DNA from 4 places in the Micromonospora sp. WMMD967 genome. Region 2 is predicted to be linked to each of the others. Evidence: riboswitches for the same ligand, from Rfam matches in the RefSeq annotation. Region 2 holds a riboswitch; each other region holds the start of a gene.

Region 1 (4,205 bases), 3.0 Mb from region 2:
CTCAGTCGCCACGAGCCCGCTCCCCCGCTGGGTGCCGGTCACCTCGTCATGGCCGACCCGGAGGGCAACGAGTTCTGTCTCGACTGACGCCACGTTCGCCCAGGTCACTGCCGCGATCACCGGATGCCATGCGAACATGTGTACGTGTCGCCCGGTGCCAGCATCCTGCACGCCGACCTGGACGCCTTCTACGCGTCGGTCGAGCAGCGCGACGATCCACGCCTGCGTGGCCGGCCGGTGATCGTCGGCGGGGGCGTGGTCCTCGCGGCCAGCTACGAGGCGAAGGCGCGGGGCGTCCGCAGCGCGATGGGCGGCCAGCAGGCACGCCGGCTGTGTCCGGACGCGATCGTGGTGCCGCCGCGGATGTCGGCGTACACGGCGGCGAGCCGCGCGGTCTTCGAGATCTTCCGGCAGACCACTCCGCTGGTCGAGGGGCTCTCCATCGACGAGGCGTTCCTCGATGTGGGTGGCCTGCGGCGGCTGGTCGGGCCACCGGCCGACATCGCCGCGCGGCTGCGTCGGGAGGTTCGGGAGCGGGTCCACCTACCGATCACGGTGGGTGTGGCCCGCACGAAGTTCCTGGCGAAGGTGGCCAGCGGGGTGGCGAAACCCGACGGTCTGCTGGTGGTCGCACCGGACGCCGAGACGGCTTTCCTGCACCCCCTTCCGGTCGAACGGTTGTGGGGCGTCGGCCCGGTCACCTCCGCGAAGCTGCGGGAGCACCGGATCCGTACCGTCGGCGAAGTCGCCCGGCTCGGTGAGGCCGCGTTGGTGTCGCTGCTCGGGTCCGGTGCCGGCCGGCACCTGCACGCCCTGGCGCACAACCGTGACCCACGCGCGGTGCAGGTCGGTCGCCGACGCGGCTCGATGGGTGCCCAACACGCGCTGAGCCGTACCCCGCACGCCCCGGCGGAACTGGACGCCATCCTCGCCGGCCTGGTCGACCGGGTCACCCGCCGGATGCGCGCGGCCGGGCGCTCCGGGCGCACCGTGGTGCTGCGGCTGCGCTTCGGCGACTACAGCCGGGCGACCCGCTCGCACACCATCGGCAAGGCGACCGCGGACACGACGCCGCTGCTCGCCGCCGCGCGCGCGTTGCTGCGGGCGGCGCAGCCGGAGATCGACAGTCGTGGTGTCACGCTGATCGGTGTGTCGGTGGGCAACCTGGACGACAGTCCGGTGCAGCCGGAGTTGCCGTTCCACCGCGACCCGGGCGCGGAGTTGGACGCCGCGGTCGACGCGGTCCGCGACCGGTTCGGCTCGACGGCGCTCACCCGTGCGGTCCTGCTCGGCCGGGAGCCGGGTGTCGAGATGCCGCTGCTGCCGGATTGACCGATCTGCGTGCGGTGTCCGCGCGCGAGTTGCGACAGGAGACACATCACAGCAGGTCGGCGGTTTAGCCGGCGGCCGACGGGTGACCCTTGAGGGGTACAGCCTGACAAGGGGGGACCCACCATGTCCGACGACACCAGCAACCGAGCGAGCCGCGGCGCCGAGCGCCCGCACGACGTGACCGACCCGCTGCTCTGGCAACTGGCGATCGACGTGTTGAGCGCCCACGAGCCGGACGACGAGGGTCAGTGCCGCAATCTCCAGTGCGCCGGGCAGGCCTGGCCCTGCGCTGCCCGTCAGGGTGCCGAGCATTCGCTGCGCCTGTCCCGCGGCGGGTCTGACTCCGTCGAGGTGACCGTCGACGGCGGGACCGACCTGGCACCGGCCTCTCGCTGGGGTCGTAACGCCGGCCCGGTGGCGCCTCGTCGAGCACCGAAGGCGTCCGCCTCGGCGGCGTGACCCGAACCCGACCCGGCACTCGGGCTGACCAGCGCAGCACACACGAACGCTCGGCCGGTGATCCGGCCGAGCGTTCGTGTGCCGTCGGTCAGAGGCTGAGCTTCTGACCCGGGAAGATCAGACCGGGGTCGGCCCCGATCAGCTTCCGGTTGTGCTCGTACAGCGCCTGCCAGCCGCCGGACACCCGGTGGGCGTCGGCGATCTCCGACAGGGTGTCGCCCGGCTGGACCAGGTACGTCTGGCCGCCCGACGGCGACGCGGTGCGCTCATGGTTGCGGGACGCCGGCTGCTCGCCGCGCGACGGCCGCTCCTGCCGTTCCTGCCGCTCGGTGGGCTTGGCGGTGGACTTCGTCGACTTGGCGGTGGACTTCGTCGACTTCGTGGCGGAGCCGCCCGACGAGCCGCCCTTCTTGCCGCAGGTCGGCCAGGCACCGATCCCCTGCCCGGCGAGCACCTTCTCGGCGATGGCGATCTGCTCGCCTCGGCTGGCCAGATCGGCGCGGGCGGCGTACTTCTTGCCGCCGTAACCGGCCCAGGTGCTCTGCGAGAACTGCAGGCCACCGAAGTAGCCGTTGCCGGTATTGATCTTCCAGTTACCGCCGGACTCGCACTTGGCGATCGCGTCCCAGTTGACTCCGGCCTGCGCCGGGGCGGCCGGGCCGAAGAGGGCGACAGCGCCGGTGACCGCGCCGACGGCCAGGGTGCCGACGGCGAGGCGGCGGGTGGTGACCCGTCGATGACGGGGCGTGTGAACTGACGTCATGTGAGCTTCCTCCACGCCGGCGAGGTGAGCTGTCGGGTTCGGGCCGAGGAGCCCGGCCGCACGGTGGCGGCTTCACCCCGAGGTGACGTGCACCGAGGAACGTGTGGGTCCCCCGCTCCTGCCCGGGTGACTGGGTTCCGACGGCCGGGGGCAGGATTTGGCGTTGCCGGCCGTGGTGTCCGCAGTGGCGAACCCGACCGACGTTAGGCACGGTCGGTGACGATCGCCCAACCCCTGTGAAGTTGTTCACCGGGCTACGCGGGGCGTCACCCGCAGCGGTTGCGGGCGAGTGGCCACTGTGCAGAGAGCACTGTGGACCGGTTTCGATCAGGCCCGTGGCGCAGCCAGATCACGGTGTGTCGCCGAGCGACTCGACGTGTCCGTTGGTGATCGGATGCTCGACGTCGCACGCCGAACCGGCCGGCGGGTCCCCTGGTCGGGTGGCCCACCGGCCGGGTGTCGACCGTCTACAGAGTGCGCGCCAGCCGATCGGCGAGCGTCCGGGTGAAGCGGGCCGGGTCGGCCAGCTCACCGCCCTCGGCGAGCACCGCCAGGCCGTAGAGCAGCTCTGCGGTCTCGGTCAGGGCCGCCTGGTCGCTCCCCTGCTCGTGGGCCTTACGCAGCCCGGAGACCAGCGGGTGCCCGGGGTTGATCTCCAGGATCCGCTTGGTCGGGGGCACCTCGTGCCCCATGGCCCGGTACATCTTCTCCAGGGTCGGCGTGAGGTCGTGGGCGTCGCCGACGACGCAGGCCGGTGAGGTGGTCAGTCGCGACGACAGGCGGACCTCCCGGACGCTGTCGGTCAGCGTGGTGCCGAGCCAGTCGAGCAGGCCGGCGAACTCCTGCCGCTGCTGCTCGCGCTCGGCCTCGGCCTGCTGCTTCTCCTCGTCGGTGTCCAGGTCGATCTCGCCCTTGGCGATCGAGCGCAGCGTCTTGCCGTCGTACGCGCCGACCCGCTCGACCCACACCTCGTCGACCTGGTCGGTGAGCAGCAGCACCTCGTGACCCTTGGCCCGGAAGGCCTCCAGGTGCGGCGAGTTCTCGATGGCGGCCCGGGACTCACCGGTGGCGTACCAGATGTCGGTCTGGCCGTCCTTCATCCGCGAGACGTAACCGGCCAGGTCGGTGGGCTCGGTCGCGTCGTGGGTGGAGGCCACGGAGAGGATGTCCAGCAGGGTGTCCCGGTTGTCGGTGTCGTCGATCAGCCCTTCCTTGACCACCGCGCCGAACTCGGTCCAGAAGGTGCGGTAGCGCTCGGCGTGGTTGGCCTTCAGGTCCTTGACGGTGGCGAGGATCTTCTTGACCAGGCGGCGACGGACGATCTGGATCTGCCGGTCCTGCTGGAGGATCTCCCGGGAGATGTTCAGCGACAGGTCGTGCGCGTCGACCACGCCCTTGACGAAGCGCAGGTAGGTCGGGACGAGCGCCTCGCAGTCGTCCATGATGAAGACACGCTTGACGTAGAGCTGGACGCCTCGGCGACCCTGGGGGGAGAACAGGTCAAGTGGTGCGTGGCTGGGCAGGAACAGCAGCGCCTCGTACTCGAAGGTGCCCTCGCCCTTCATGTGCACGACCTCGAGCGGGTCGGCCCAGTCGTGGCTGACGTGCTTGTAGAACTCGTTGTACTCGGCGGCGTCGACCTCGTCGCGGG
Region 2 (4,205 bases):
GCCGCCCGGTCGGGTCCGACCCTGACCGTCCGTGACCGAGCGGTCGTCAGCCGGCGAACCGCCGCGTTCCCCAACCACGTTTCCGCAGTGACGGTGAACCGACCGGCCCACTGACACGTACCCCGCACCGGATCGTTGGGAGTCTCACCTTGGGTTCCGACCACGCCCGTCCCGCTCCGTCCGCCCCACCCCGGGTGCGACGGATCCTCGTCATGACCGTGGTGCCCCTCTTCGTCGCCACCGTGATCGCGGCCGTACTCCTCTGGCCACGCGGCGGGTCACCGCAGTCCGACGGCGGCGCGGACGTGCCGCGCTACAGCGGCACTGTGACCCGGGTGGTGATGGAGCCGTGCCCGCCGTCGCCGTCGAGCCCCGAGGGCACACCGAGCGTCGGCGACGGGCGCTGTGGCACCGTCGACGTCCGCGTGGACGACGGGCCGTCGGCCGGCAAGCAGGTCGAGACGCCGGTGCCCGACGGGCCGGGCGCACCCCGGGTGGAGGTCGGCGACGAGGTCATCCTGGTCGAGCTGACCGACCCCACCGATCCCACCATCAGCAACTGGAACGTCGCCGAGCACCAGCGGGGCACCCCGATGCTGTGGTTGGCCGTCGTCTTCGCCGCCGCGATCGTCGCGTTCGGTCGGTGGCGGGGTCTCGCCGCGCTCGCCGGGCTGGCCGCCAGCTTCGCCATCCTGCTCACCTTCGTGCTGCCGGGCATCGGCGCGGGGAAGTCACCCCTGCTGGTGGCGGTGGTCGGTGCCGCCCTGATCATGTTCGTGGTGCTCTACCTGACACACGGGGTCACCGCACAGACGTCGGTGGCGGTGCTCGGCACCCTGGGGAGCCTGGTGTTGACCGGCGTGCTCGCCACCATCGCCACGGCCGCGACCCACCTCACCGGCTTCGGCAGCGAGGAAGCCACCACCCTGTCGATGTTCCAGGGCGACGTGGACCTGCACGGCCTGCTGCTCGCCGGAATCATCATCGGATCGCTCGGGGTGCTTGACGACGTGACAGTCACCCAGGCGGCCACCGTCACCGAGCTTGCGCACGCCAACCCCGGCCTGACCCGGCTCCAGCTGTACCGCGCGGCGACCCGGGTCGGTCGGGCGCACATCGCGTCCACTGTCAACACCATCGTGCTGGCGTACGCGGGCGCGTCGCTGCCGCTGTTGCTCCTGCTCACTGCCGACGCGCGGCCGATCGGGCAGATCCTCACCAGCGAGTTCCTCGCCCAGGAGATCGTCCGCAGCGCGGTAGCCACCCTCGGCCTGATCGCCGCCGTGCCGCTGACCACCGGACTGGCCGCGGTGGTCACCGCCGCCGGTCGCACGGACACCACGTCGCCCGCCGGGGCTTCCGCCCCGCGACCGCAGACGGACCGGGCGGAGGCACTGGCCGCACTGATCTCACCGCGAACGGGTCACCCCGAGGAGTCGGACCCGACGCGGACTCCACCCCCATCTACCGCCGCCGACCGGTGGCCGGAGCCGAACAGGAGCACGGATACGACATGGTGACACTCCTCAGCGTGACCAGATCGGGCCTCCACCCTGAGAACCGCGTCACTGGTCACTCAACGCTATGGCGAAATGACGCTTTTGGTCGGCATCCAGGCGTAGCTCACCCGGTCGACTCTCGGGTAACCTCGCTGCCGGTCACCGATGAAGGCGCGAAGCGGCGTCTGCGGTGCCACCGCCCAATCGCCAACCGGCGAGCCGGGGACCCAGGTACGTGGGGTGAATCCGCGTCAGCGGTAGGGGCCACTTCCGCCCCGAACCCGTCAGCTAACCCGGTCGGCGGTCGAGGGAAGGGAACATTGTGACGGCACCCCTACGCCGCTGGTTGACACCCGTGGTGGCCGTGATCGCCGCACTCACCGTGCTCGCCGGGCCCCTCCCGGCCCACGCCGCCCCGACGAACCCCACCCCGTCCGGGCACGAGGAGGACGGCGAGCCGAAGCTGCTCACCGACGTCATCGAGCAGGCCAACCGCGACTACTCCGCCGCGAAGTCCCAACTGGACAAATCCAAGAAGCGGCAGAACGAGTTGGCGCAGGAGGTCGATCGGGCCCGGGCCGACCTGGACGCGCTGGCCCCTCAGGTTGGGCAGATCGCCGCCCAGTCGTACCGGACCGGCCGCATCGGCGCGCTCGCGATGCTGTTGGAGAGCAAGGCCCCGGACGCGTTCGTCCAGCGCGCCTCGCTGCTCGACGAGATGAACATGGTCAACGAGAAGAAGCTCGCCGAGGTCAACACGGTGAAGGCCCGCGCCGAGCAGGCCAAGCTACTTCTCGACGCGGAGGTCCGCGAGCAGCAGAAGCAGACCGCCGTGATGGCGAAGCGGAAGAGCGAGGCCGACAAGGCGCTCTCCCTCGTCGGCGGGAAGGGCTTCACCGGCGGCCTGGTCGACGCCACCTCGAAGGTCGCCAAGATCGGCCCGGGTCGCACCGCCGACGGTGACTGGAAGCCGCAGTCGTGCAGCGAGAAGGACCCGACCACGTCGGGTTGCGTCACCCCCCGCACGCTGCACGCGTACAAGGAGGTCAAGGCGGCCGGCTTCAACCGGTTCGTCGGCTGCTACCGCTCCGGCGGGCCGTGGGAGCACCCCAAGGGCCGCGCCTGCGACTGGTCGCTGCAGAAGAGCGGCTTCGCCCCATGGCACAACGACGACACCCGGAAGTACGGCAACAACGTCGCCGCCTTCCTCATCCGCAACGCCGACCGACTGGGCATCTACTACGTCATCTGGAACCGGCAGATCTGGTTCCCGGCGACCGGCTGGAGTTCGTACAGCGGGCCGTCGAACCACACCGACCACGTCCACATGTCGCTGCTCTGACCCGCAGGACCTTTGTCGAGGGCCGTTCCGCGTCGCGCGGAACGGCCCTCGTCGTATCGGGCCGCAAAAGACGCGGCTCTCGTCGCGTCAGGCCGGGAGCGACGCGGCTCTCGTCGCGTCAGGCCGGGAGCGACGCGGCTCTCGTCGCGTCAGGCCGCGGCGGGCGCGGCCGGGTCGGCGTCGAGAGTCGTGAGGCCGGCCGGTACGGCGGCCACCGGGCGCACCTCTCCAGCGGCGAGCCGGTACGACACACCCACCACCGCGCACCGCCCCTGCGCCACCTCGCCGGCCAGCACGGGCGACTGCCCGAGCAACGTCTCGACGGTCTGTGCGATGTGGATGTCGACGATGCCGTTGATGTCCTGCACACCCTCGGCGTCGGCCCGGCGCAGGCTGGGCAGCACGGCGTCGACCACAGCGGGCAGGTGCCCCGGCGGTCGGGCGCCGGTCGCGGCGGCCTCCCGGGCCGCCTGCACCGCTCCGCACGAGTCGTGACCGAGCACGACCACGAGCGGGGTGCCGAGCACTGTCACCGCGTACTCCACGCTGCCGAGCACCTCCGGGCCGGCGGTGTGGCCGGCGGTCCGGACCACGAACAGGTCACCCAGCCCGCGGTCGAAGATGATCTCGGCGGCCAGGCGGGAGTCGGAGCAACCGACGATCACCGCGAAGGGGTGCTGCCCGTCGGCCACGGCGGCCCGACGGCCGGCGTCCTGGTTGGGGTGGCGAGGAGAGCCGTCGACGAAGCGCCTGTTGCCAGCGACCAACTCGGTGTAGGCCAGAGCCGGCGCGCTCGGCGCGGCTGCCCGGTCGGTGGTCCGCTGCGGCCCCGGCTGCCCACCGGTAGTTCCGGAATGACTCATCCCCGCACCTCGTCTCGATGCATCTGACCTGGTCAAACGGCTTCAGGTGGGCCGGCGGCGGGCGCCGGCTCGGGGTCAACGGTCACACGCACCGAAAAACGCGTCAAGGGATGCGTGATATAGATTTCATACGTTGACCCCGAATCGACCCGCGGGCGACGCACCGAGGGCGGGCATCCGGAGAGGCGGTCACACGATGACGAACACGTCGACCGGCAGCGGGCGGAACTGGACATTCCTCACCAACCACGGTCACGTGCTGCTGGCCATCGCCCGCGACCCCACCGCCCGGCTGCGGGACGTCGCCGCCGAGGTCGGGGTGACCGAACGCGCCGCGCAGGCGATCGTCGCCGACCTGGAGGCGGACGGATACCTGCACCGGACCCGCGTCGGCAGGCGCAACGAATACACCCTCAACCCGGCCGGCCGGTTCCGGCACCCCGCCGAGGCCGACCGTCAGGTCGGCGCGCTGCTCGCACTGTTCGCCGAGACGCCCACCGC
Region 3 (4,205 bases), 460 kb from region 2:
CGTCGCCGACGGGGCGCGCGGGTCCAGCCAGACCCGGACGGCCGGCCGGCTCGGCGCGACACCCGGGACACCGACGGTGTGTTGCTCGCGGCGGGTCAGCATGGCCACGTCGACGGTGAACTCGAACAACCGCCAGTCGACCTGCTGCTCGGCCCGGGCACTCTGCGCCAGCCGCGCGACCCGGACCGGATCGGTCACCGGACGAGCGTGCCCCGCCAGGTAGGCCTCGTCGTCGCTCTCCTCCGGGGGGAACGAGTGCAACGCGTAACGGCCGTCGCGTTCGAGGTCACGGCGCTTCGGGGAGTCGATGATGAAGCAGAAGAGACCCTCGTCCGTGATGACCGGGGAGACCGGGTGGACCCGGGGCCCACCGTCTGCGCGGACCGTGGCCAGGTAGCCGAAGCCCGGCCCGTACTGCTGGAGGAGAACGCGGATCCCGTCGGCGAGTCGGGGCTCGTCGGCGGCGAAATCGGACCAGGAAGCCATGCGAGCATTCTATCGAACAAATGTACGACGGGCGACCTCGACGCGCTGGTCACCGGCACCGAATCCGGCCGGTTTCGGCAACGCGGCTATGGTGGTCCGATGCTGCTCTCCGACCGCGACCTGGTCTCCGAGATCAAGGCCGGCACGCTGGGCCTGGAGCCGTTCGAGCCCACCCTGGTCCAACCCTCCAGCATCGACGTCCGACTCGACCGGCTGTTCCGGGTCTTCAACAACCACCTCTACACCCACATCGATCCGGCGATGCAGCAGGACGACCTGACCTCGGCGGTCGAGGTGCCCGACGGCGAGCCGTTCGTGCTGCACCCGGGGGAGTTCGTGCTCGCCTCGACGCTGGAGGTCATCTCCCTGGGCGACCAGCTCGCCGGCCGACTCGAAGGCAAGAGCTCACTGGGCCGGCTCGGGTTGCTCACGCACTCCACCGCCGGCTTCATCGACCCCGGCTTCTCCGGACACGTGACGCTGGAACTCTCCAACGTGGCGAACCTGCCGATCACCCTCTGGCCGGGCATGAAGATCGGGCAGCTCTGCATCTTCCGGCTCTCCTCGCCGGCCGAGCACCCGTACGGCTCGGTGGTCTACGGATCCCGCTACCAGGGTCAGCGGGGGCCGACGCCCAGCCGCGCCTGGCAGCACTGGCGCACCTGGCCGACCCGCTGAACCCGTGACGACGAGGGCCCGCCGCGACGGATCGCGACGGGCCCTTCGGTCACTCCCGATCAGCCTGGACGGCCGTAGCTGTGGATCGGGCCGTCGTCGACCTTCTTCATCTTGACCGGTTGGCCGGCCTGCGAGGCGTGCACGACCCAGCCGCCGCCGACGTACATGCCGACGTGGTGGATGTCGCTGTAGTAGAAGACCAGGTCGCCGGGGCGCAGGTCGCCCTTGCTGACGTCCTTGGTGACGCGGCTCTGCTGGGCAGCGTTGTGCGGCAACGACACACCGGCCTTCGCCCAGGCGGCCAGCATCAGACCGGAGCAGTCGTACGAGTTGGGTCCCTCGGCGCCCCACACATAGGGCTTGCCGATCTGTGCGCAGGCGAACTTCACCGCGACACCCGCGGCCCCGCCGGGATAAGTGCCGGGGCAGGGCGCGGGGCGCAACGAGCCACCGCCACCGTTGCCGTACACCTTGAGGCGGAGCTTCTGCAGCCGGTCGATCTCTTCGTTGATCTGCTTCTTCTTCGCCGCCAACTGAGCCTCGGTACGGGTCAGCTGGGCCACCATGTCGTCCAGCGGCGCCTTCTGCGCGGCCAACTCGTCCCGCAGGTCGGCCACCTCGCGGACGTCCTGCTGCTGGTTGTGCGCGAACCGGTCGAGCATCTCGAGCTGACTGACCACCTCGCTCGGCGACCGGCTGCCCAGCATCGCGTTGACGGTCGAGACGGTCTCACCCTTGTACGCCCGCACGGCGAGGGCGCTGACCTTGTCCATCGCGGCGTCGACCTGCTGTTCGAGCGGGGCAATGCGGGCGGCCAGAGCGTCGGCCTGCTTGCGCTTGACGGCGAGGTCGGCCCGGGTGGCGTTGTGCCGTTCGATGATCGGTTCGAGTTTGTTCCAGTCCTCGTCGATCTGACGCTCGATCTCCGCGACGGACGGGTCGGCGTGGGCCGCCGTGGCGGTGCCCGTCAGGACGACGGCGACGCCGACCAGTGCGGCGAGAGCGGTGGTGAAGCGGGACCAGCGTGGGCGCGGCACGATCGGCGTCGGGCCGGCTGCTGCCGACCGCTCGGACGACGGCCGCGGGGCATGGAGTGCCACCGGGGTTCCGTACTCCTTCTTCCTGACCGCCTACCGGGTTAGCTGACGGGTTCGGGCGGGAAGTCGGCGCCCTACCGCAGTGGCTGCGGATTCACCCCGAGGGACCTGGGTCCCCGGTTCGCTCGGAAACGACTCGGCGGTGTCGGTCCGTTACCGCCCGGGCTGGGCGGAGCTGCTATCGGGCCGACGAATGACCAGAGTAGAGACGCCTGTTACCAATCCGCAACCCGTGGGGCCGTGACACTCCGTACCGATCGCGTGGGGGCCAGCGGCCCGGAATGAAGATTTCTTTCTGAACAAGTCGATACATGGAAAGCTATTGACGCGGACTCTCCAGCGGCGCGATGGTGACCTGACCTCTACCCGCGAGAATCTAGGGGGTTCGATGCACCATCCAACCCTGTCGACCGGCTGGCGCGCACTGCTCGCCACCACCGTCATCGCCGCCGCGAGCGCGGTGCCACTCTCGGCGGCGGCCGCCGCCGCACCCACCGCCAACCGCCAGCAGCAGTACGCCGCCGCGGCGAGCGAGTACGGCGTACCGACCGGTGTGCTGCTCGGCGTCTCCTACCTGGAGTCCCGCTGGGACAGCAACGCCGGCACACCGAGCACGAGCGGCGGCTACGGCCCGATGCACCTGACCGACGCCCGCCACGTCGCCGCTCTACCCGGGCGCGGCCACCACGACGCCGGTGCCGAGGACCCACGCGGCGACGACTCCCGGCCCGCCCTGGCACCCGCGCCCCGGCCCGCCGAGACTCCCGGGCCGGCCGCCGCCGCGTTGCAGACCGTGGACGCCGCAGCCGCGCTGACCGGCGCCGCCCCCGAGGCGCTGCGCACCGATGCGGAGGTCAACATCCGGGGCGGGGCCGCGCTGCTCAGCGCGTACCAGCGGGAGTTGGGTGCGCCGGTCGGCGCGGACACCGACCCGGCGGCCTGGTACGGCGCGGTGGCCCGCTACGCCGGTGCGGACAGCGCCGACGCCGCGGCGGCCTTCGCCGACGAGGTCTTCACCACCATCGCCGCAGGCGAGTCACGGGTGACCGACGACGGGCAGCGAATCACCCTGCCGGCGATCGCGGTACAACCCCAGCGCTCCTGGTTGGACCGGCTGGGCCTACGCCGGCTGGCCCGCCCGGACGGGGTGGAATGCCCGCGCACCATCTCCTGCGAGTGGATCCCCGCGCCCTACGAGGCGTTCGGCGACGGGGACTACGGCAACCACGATCTCTCCGACCGGCCCGCCCGGCAGAAGATCGAGTACATCGTCATCCACGACACCGAGGCGAGCTGGGCGACGACCCTGCAACTCGTCCAGGACCCGACGTACGTGAGCTGGCACTACTCGCTGCGCTCGGTCGACGGGCACATCGCCCAGCACGTGAAGACCAAGGACGTCGGCTGGCACGCGGGCAACTGGTACGTCAACGCCAAGTCGATCGGTCTCGAACACGAGGGCTTCGCCGCGCAGGGCACCTGGTACACGGAGGCGATGTACCGGACCTCGGCGAAGCTGGTCCGGCACCTGGCGCTGCGGCTGGGAATCCCGCTCGACCGCCAGCACATCATCGGCCACGACAACGTGCCCGGCACCGTCGCCTCGACCGTGCGGGGAATGCACTGGGATCCAGGCCCGTACTGGGACTGGACGCACTACTTCGACCTGCTGCACGCACCTCGGCTGGACACCGGCACCCCGGCCACCGGGCTGGTCCGGATCGACCCGGACTACGCCACCAACCAACCGGCGTTCACCGGATGCGTCACCGCAGGTGTTCCGTGCGCGCCGCGCGGCTCATCGTCGGTGGTGCTGCGGAGCGGGCCGTCCGCGGACGCGCCGCTGGTCAACGACATCGCGCTCCGGCCGGACGGCACCCCGAACACGATGGCCGTGTCCGACCACGGGGCCCGGGCATCCGCCGGGCAGACGTACGCGCTCGC
Region 4 (4,205 bases), 5.2 Mb from region 2:
CCGACCGCCGTCCGGTCCACCGGCGTCGATCCGGTCGAGCTGGTGGTGCCGGCGACGGGTTTGGAGACCGCGACCGTGAAGGCCGCCGCCGACCTGCTGGCCGAGGTGGAGGGCACGGTCGGCGTGATCACGCCGGTGCCACGTCGCAACGAGGTCGCCGGCTGGCTGGACGCGCTGGACGCGCCGAGGTTGCAGGTGGTCACCAGCCTGGAGGCCAAGGGCATGGAGTACGACGGAGTCGTGCTGGTCGCCCCGAGCGAGATCCGGGCGGATCCCGGTGCGGGGGTACGCACCCTGTACGTGGCGCTGTCCCGGGCCACCCAGCGACTCACCACCATCGACCCCACCGGTTGACCTGCGCGAGCGGCCGCCGGGGGGAGGCGCGACCCGCACACTTGCACACATTGCGATGTGAACATACATTGGACCGGACCTCGGACGGCGGCGGAAGGTAGTTCACGTGGGCGCAGGTCATGACCACCACCACGGATCCGTCGCCAATGCCGCACACCAGCACCGGGGTCGACTCTGGGCGGCATTCGGGCTGCTCGCCACCCTGATGGTGGTCGAGGCGGTCACCGCCCTGCACACCGGGTCACTCGCCCTGCTCTCCGACGCCGGGCACATGTTCACCGACGTGCTGGGCATCGGCATGGCGCTCGCCGCGATCACCGCGACCCGGCGGGCCGCCGGCGACCCGCAGCGCACCTTCGGGCTCTACCGACTCGAGGTGCTCGCCGCACTGGCCAACGCCGTCCTGCTCTCCGGTGTCGCGGTCTACGTGCTGATCGAGGCGATCCGCCGCTTCGGCGACCCGCACGAGGTCATCACCGGTCCGATGCTCCTGGTGGCCGTCCTCGGCCTGCTCGCCAACATCGTCGCCTTCGCCCTCCTCCGCGCCGGCGCGCGGGAGAGCATCAACATCCAGGGCGCCTACCTGGAGGTCCTCGGCGACCTGCTCGGCTCGGTCGGCGTGATCGGCGCGGCACTGCTCATCACCGTCACCGACTGGTGGTGGGCCGACCCGCTGGTCGCCGTCGCCATCGGTGTGTTCATCCTGCCGCGCACCTGGCGGCTGGCCCGGGCAGCCATCCGCATCCTGGTGCAGGCCGCACCGGAACACCTCCAGGTGACCGCCGTGCACGACCGGCTGGCCGCGGTGCCCGGCGTGGTCGAGGTGCACGACCTGCACGTCTGGACGCTCACCTCGGGCATGGACGTGGCCTCCGCACACCTCACCATGGAGCCCGGCGCAGAGGTCGGCGCGGTGCTCACCGCCGCGCGTACGGCCCTGCACGACGACTTCCGAATCGAGCACGCCACGTTGCAGATCGAGCCAGGCGCCGCCTCCGGGTCGTGCGGCTCGATCGAGTGGTGAAGGTGACTTCCCCGTGCTGACGCACTCACCGTCCGTCACATTCGCTGCAGCCGCCCCACCAGTACCGGTAGGCTCTGTCCCGGCCGCCACCAGGCGGCGCCTCCCGGCGCCGGTGGTGGTCGTCGCCTAATCGCCCACACGGGCGAACCGGGGAACCACGTTCCTGGGGTGCATCCGCGTCAGCGGTAGGGATCTTCCGTCCCGAACCCGTCAGCTAACCCGGTCGGCGGCTGACGGAAGGAATGCGCAGTGGCACCAGCACGACCACCTGCCGCCCGACTGGCGGCCCTGATCGTCGCGATGCTCGCTCTCGGCGTCGCGCTGCCGGCCGGCACCGCCTCGGCCGCTCCCCCGACCGGCCAGCGGGCCGCCGCACCCGACTCCGACGAAGAGGGCGGCACCCCGGCACTCCGCGCCCAGCTCGAAGCCGCCAGCAAGGGCTACCTGGACGCGAAACGCTCCCTGGACACCTCCGTGCAGCGGCAGCAGCAGCTCACCACCCAACTGAAGACCATCGAGGTCGAACTCGACCAGCGCAGCGGCAAGGTCGGCGAGATCGCCGGCGTCGCGTACCGCACCGGCCGACTCAGCACCATCTCGGCGCTGCTCAACAGCAACACCCCGGAAGGCTTCATGGACCGGGCCGCCTCCCTGGACGCGGTGGCCGCCAACGAGGACCGGGTGCTGCGCGACCTCCTCAGCACGAAGGACCAGGCCAACCGGACCCGCGCCGCCCTGGACGGTGAGATCAACGAACAGCGCAAGCAGGTCGCGGTGATGGCCAAGCGCAAGGAGCAGGCCGAGCGGGCCCTGACCGTCGCCACCACCCCGAAGCCGCAGACCACCGCCGACACGGGCTCCAACCGGGGCACCTCCACCAGCAACGCGAAGGCCGCGCCACGCAACTCCGACGGCTCCTGGCCGAAGGAGTCGTGCAGCGTCGACGACCCCACGCCGGCCAGCGGCTGCATCACCCCGCGCACCCTGCACGCGCTCAACCAGGCCAAGGCCGCGGGCTTCACCCGGTACGTCTCCTGCCACCGCAACGGCGGCTCGGGCGAACACCCGAAGGGCCGAGCCTGCGACTTCGCCGCGCAGAAGGGCGGCTTCGGCGGGGACGCCACCGGCGGGGACAAGACGTACGGCAACAACCTGGCGGCGTACTTCATCCGCAACGCCGACCGGCTCGCCGTGCTGTACGTGATCTGGTACCGGCAGATCTGGCTGCCCAGCAGCGGGTGGAAGTCGTACAGCGGGGCGGGCGGCGACCCGTCCAGCGACCACACCAACCACGTACACCTGTCGGTCTACTGACCGCTCGTGGCCGGTGCCCCCGTCGAGGAGCACCGGCCACGGCTACGTCGCGGGACGTACACCCGATGTCGCCGGTCATCGGACGACCCGGCCACGGTCAGCGGGCAGCATCGCGGTATGCCTCGGATCCCACCTACCGCCCGCAAGGCACTGCTCACCCTGCACCTGGTCACCTCGCTGGGCTGGCTCGGCGCGGACCTGGTGCTGCTCACCCTCGGCATCGCCGTACAGCGGGGCGCCGACCCGGCCGTCCTCTACCCGGTCGGCGCGCTGGTCGGCACCGTCCTGTTCGCACCGCTGAGCGTCCTGGTCTGGTTGATCGGTGTCGTCAGCGCGCTGCTCACCCCGTGGGGCCTCCTGCGCTACCGGTGGGTGCTGGTCAAACTCGTCATCACCACGGTGATGGTCGGACTGGTGCTGTTCCTGCTCACCCCGAATCTGCGGCACGCCGGAGCGCTGGGCGCCGCCCTGCCCGTACGCGATCGCGCCGACCTGGTGATCGCGCCCGCGGTGTCGACCACCCTCATGATCATCGCGACGGTGCTCTCCACCTACAAGCCGTGGGGCCGCCGGCAGGCCGCCCGAACGACCACCGCGAGCACCGCCCGCACGTCGGTGCCCACGCCGCCATGATCGTCGCCCCCGACAAAGGCGCCGCGAGAGGGCGACGCCGCCCAACGGCGGCCACGCCGCCATGATCGCGGTGCCCAACCGCGACAACGCCCCACGGCGAGTGTTCGCCGCCATGATCGCAGCCCCCAACCGCCACAACGCCCCACGGCGGGTGTTCGCCGCCATGATCGCGGCGCCCAACCGCGACAACGCCCCACGGCGAGTGTTCGCCGCCATGATCGCGCTGCAACCAGGATGTAGTGGTGGCCTGAGCGCCGTGAGGCCACTACATCCATGATCGAGCGTGACCTTGAGGGCTGCGGGCGCGCCGATCCGCCCGCGGGCGGTCGCGCCGGGTGTTCGCCCTCAAGATCCGCGCAACATCAGGGATAGTGCTGTCTCCCGCACGTCGGAGGCAGCAACATCCGGGATATTGCGCGGATCTTGGGGGCGAGGGCGCGGGGCGCGGGGCGCGGGCGCGCGGGGCGCGGGGCGCGGGGCGCGGAGCGCGGGGCGCGGAGCGCGGGCGCGCGGGGCGCACGGGCGTGAGGCGCGGGCGCGCGGGGCGCGAGTGGGGCGCGCGGGCGTGAGGTTTGGGCGCGCGGGGCGCGAGTGGGGCGCGCGGGTCAGGCGGCCGGTGGGGGGTCGTCGGCGCGTTCCAGGGCCGGTCCCAGTCGGGTGGCCAGGGCGAGGTGGGCGGCACGGGCCTGGCGGAACGCGTACCGGAACAGGGGGGCCGGCGCGGTCAGTGTGATCTCGACGTCGATCCGGACCAGGCCGTCCGGCTCGGGGCGCAGTCGGGTGTGGTTGCGCACGGTGGTGGCCGGCCATTGACGGGCCACCATGACGATCTCGTCGTCCTCGTTGATCAGCACGTCCGCGTGGTACGTGGTCGTGAAGC

Evidence for each region. Region 2 has a riboswitch for cyclic di-AMP ahead of O7631_RS07715 (hypothetical protein). Riboswitches for the same ligand answer to the same signal wherever they lie in the genome.
Region 1: another riboswitch for cyclic di-AMP. It lies ahead of O7631_RS20545 (transglycosylase family protein); the one in region 2 lies ahead of O7631_RS07715 (hypothetical protein).
Region 3: another riboswitch for cyclic di-AMP. It lies ahead of O7631_RS05555 (NlpC/P60 family protein); the one in region 2 lies ahead of O7631_RS07715 (hypothetical protein).
Region 4: another riboswitch for cyclic di-AMP. It lies ahead of O7631_RS30565 (hypothetical protein); the one in region 2 lies ahead of O7631_RS07715 (hypothetical protein).

What each region holds. Positions count from the first base shown of each region.
Region 1 covers NZ_JARUBK010000001.1:4,585,111-4,589,315, reverse strand. Annotated here, with positions in the region: gene O7631_RS20560 (VOC family protein) at 1-87, shown strand, start outside; gene dinB (DNA polymerase IV) at 145-1,332, shown strand; gene O7631_RS20550 (hypothetical protein) at 1,456-1,791, shown strand; gene O7631_RS20545 (transglycosylase family protein) at 1,880-2,554, opposite strand; cyclic di-AMP (ydaO/yuaA leader) riboswitch at 2,554-2,727, opposite strand; gene htpG (molecular chaperone HtpG) at 3,022-4,205, opposite strand, start outside.
Region 2 covers NZ_JARUBK010000001.1:1,622,938-1,627,142, reverse strand. Annotated here, with positions in the region: gene O7631_RS07720 (YibE/F family protein) at 150-1,520, shown strand; cyclic di-AMP (ydaO/yuaA leader) riboswitch at 1,687-1,817, shown strand; gene O7631_RS07715 (hypothetical protein) at 1,822-2,841, shown strand; gene O7631_RS07710 (carbonic anhydrase) at 2,991-3,704, opposite strand; gene O7631_RS07705 (MarR family winged helix-turn-helix transcriptional regulator) at 3,901-4,205, shown strand, end outside.
Region 3 covers NZ_JARUBK010000001.1:1,163,241-1,167,445, reverse strand. Annotated here, with positions in the region: gene O7631_RS05565 (pyridoxamine 5'-phosphate oxidase family protein) at 1-486, opposite strand, end outside; gene dcd (dCTP deaminase) at 586-1,164, shown strand; gene O7631_RS05555 (NlpC/P60 family protein) at 1,224-2,264, opposite strand; cyclic di-AMP (ydaO/yuaA leader) riboswitch at 2,278-2,413, opposite strand; gene O7631_RS05550 (peptidoglycan recognition family protein) at 2,650-4,205, shown strand, end outside.
Region 4 covers NZ_JARUBK010000001.1:6,801,163-6,805,367, forward strand. Annotated here, with positions in the region: gene O7631_RS30555 (AAA family ATPase) at 1-354, shown strand, start outside; gene O7631_RS30560 (cation diffusion facilitator family transporter) at 461-1,378, shown strand; cyclic di-AMP (ydaO/yuaA leader) riboswitch at 1,492-1,623, shown strand; gene O7631_RS30565 (hypothetical protein) at 1,679-2,692, shown strand; gene O7631_RS30570 (hypothetical protein) at 2,810-3,325, shown strand; gene O7631_RS30575 (SRPBCC family protein) at 3,931-4,205, opposite strand, start outside.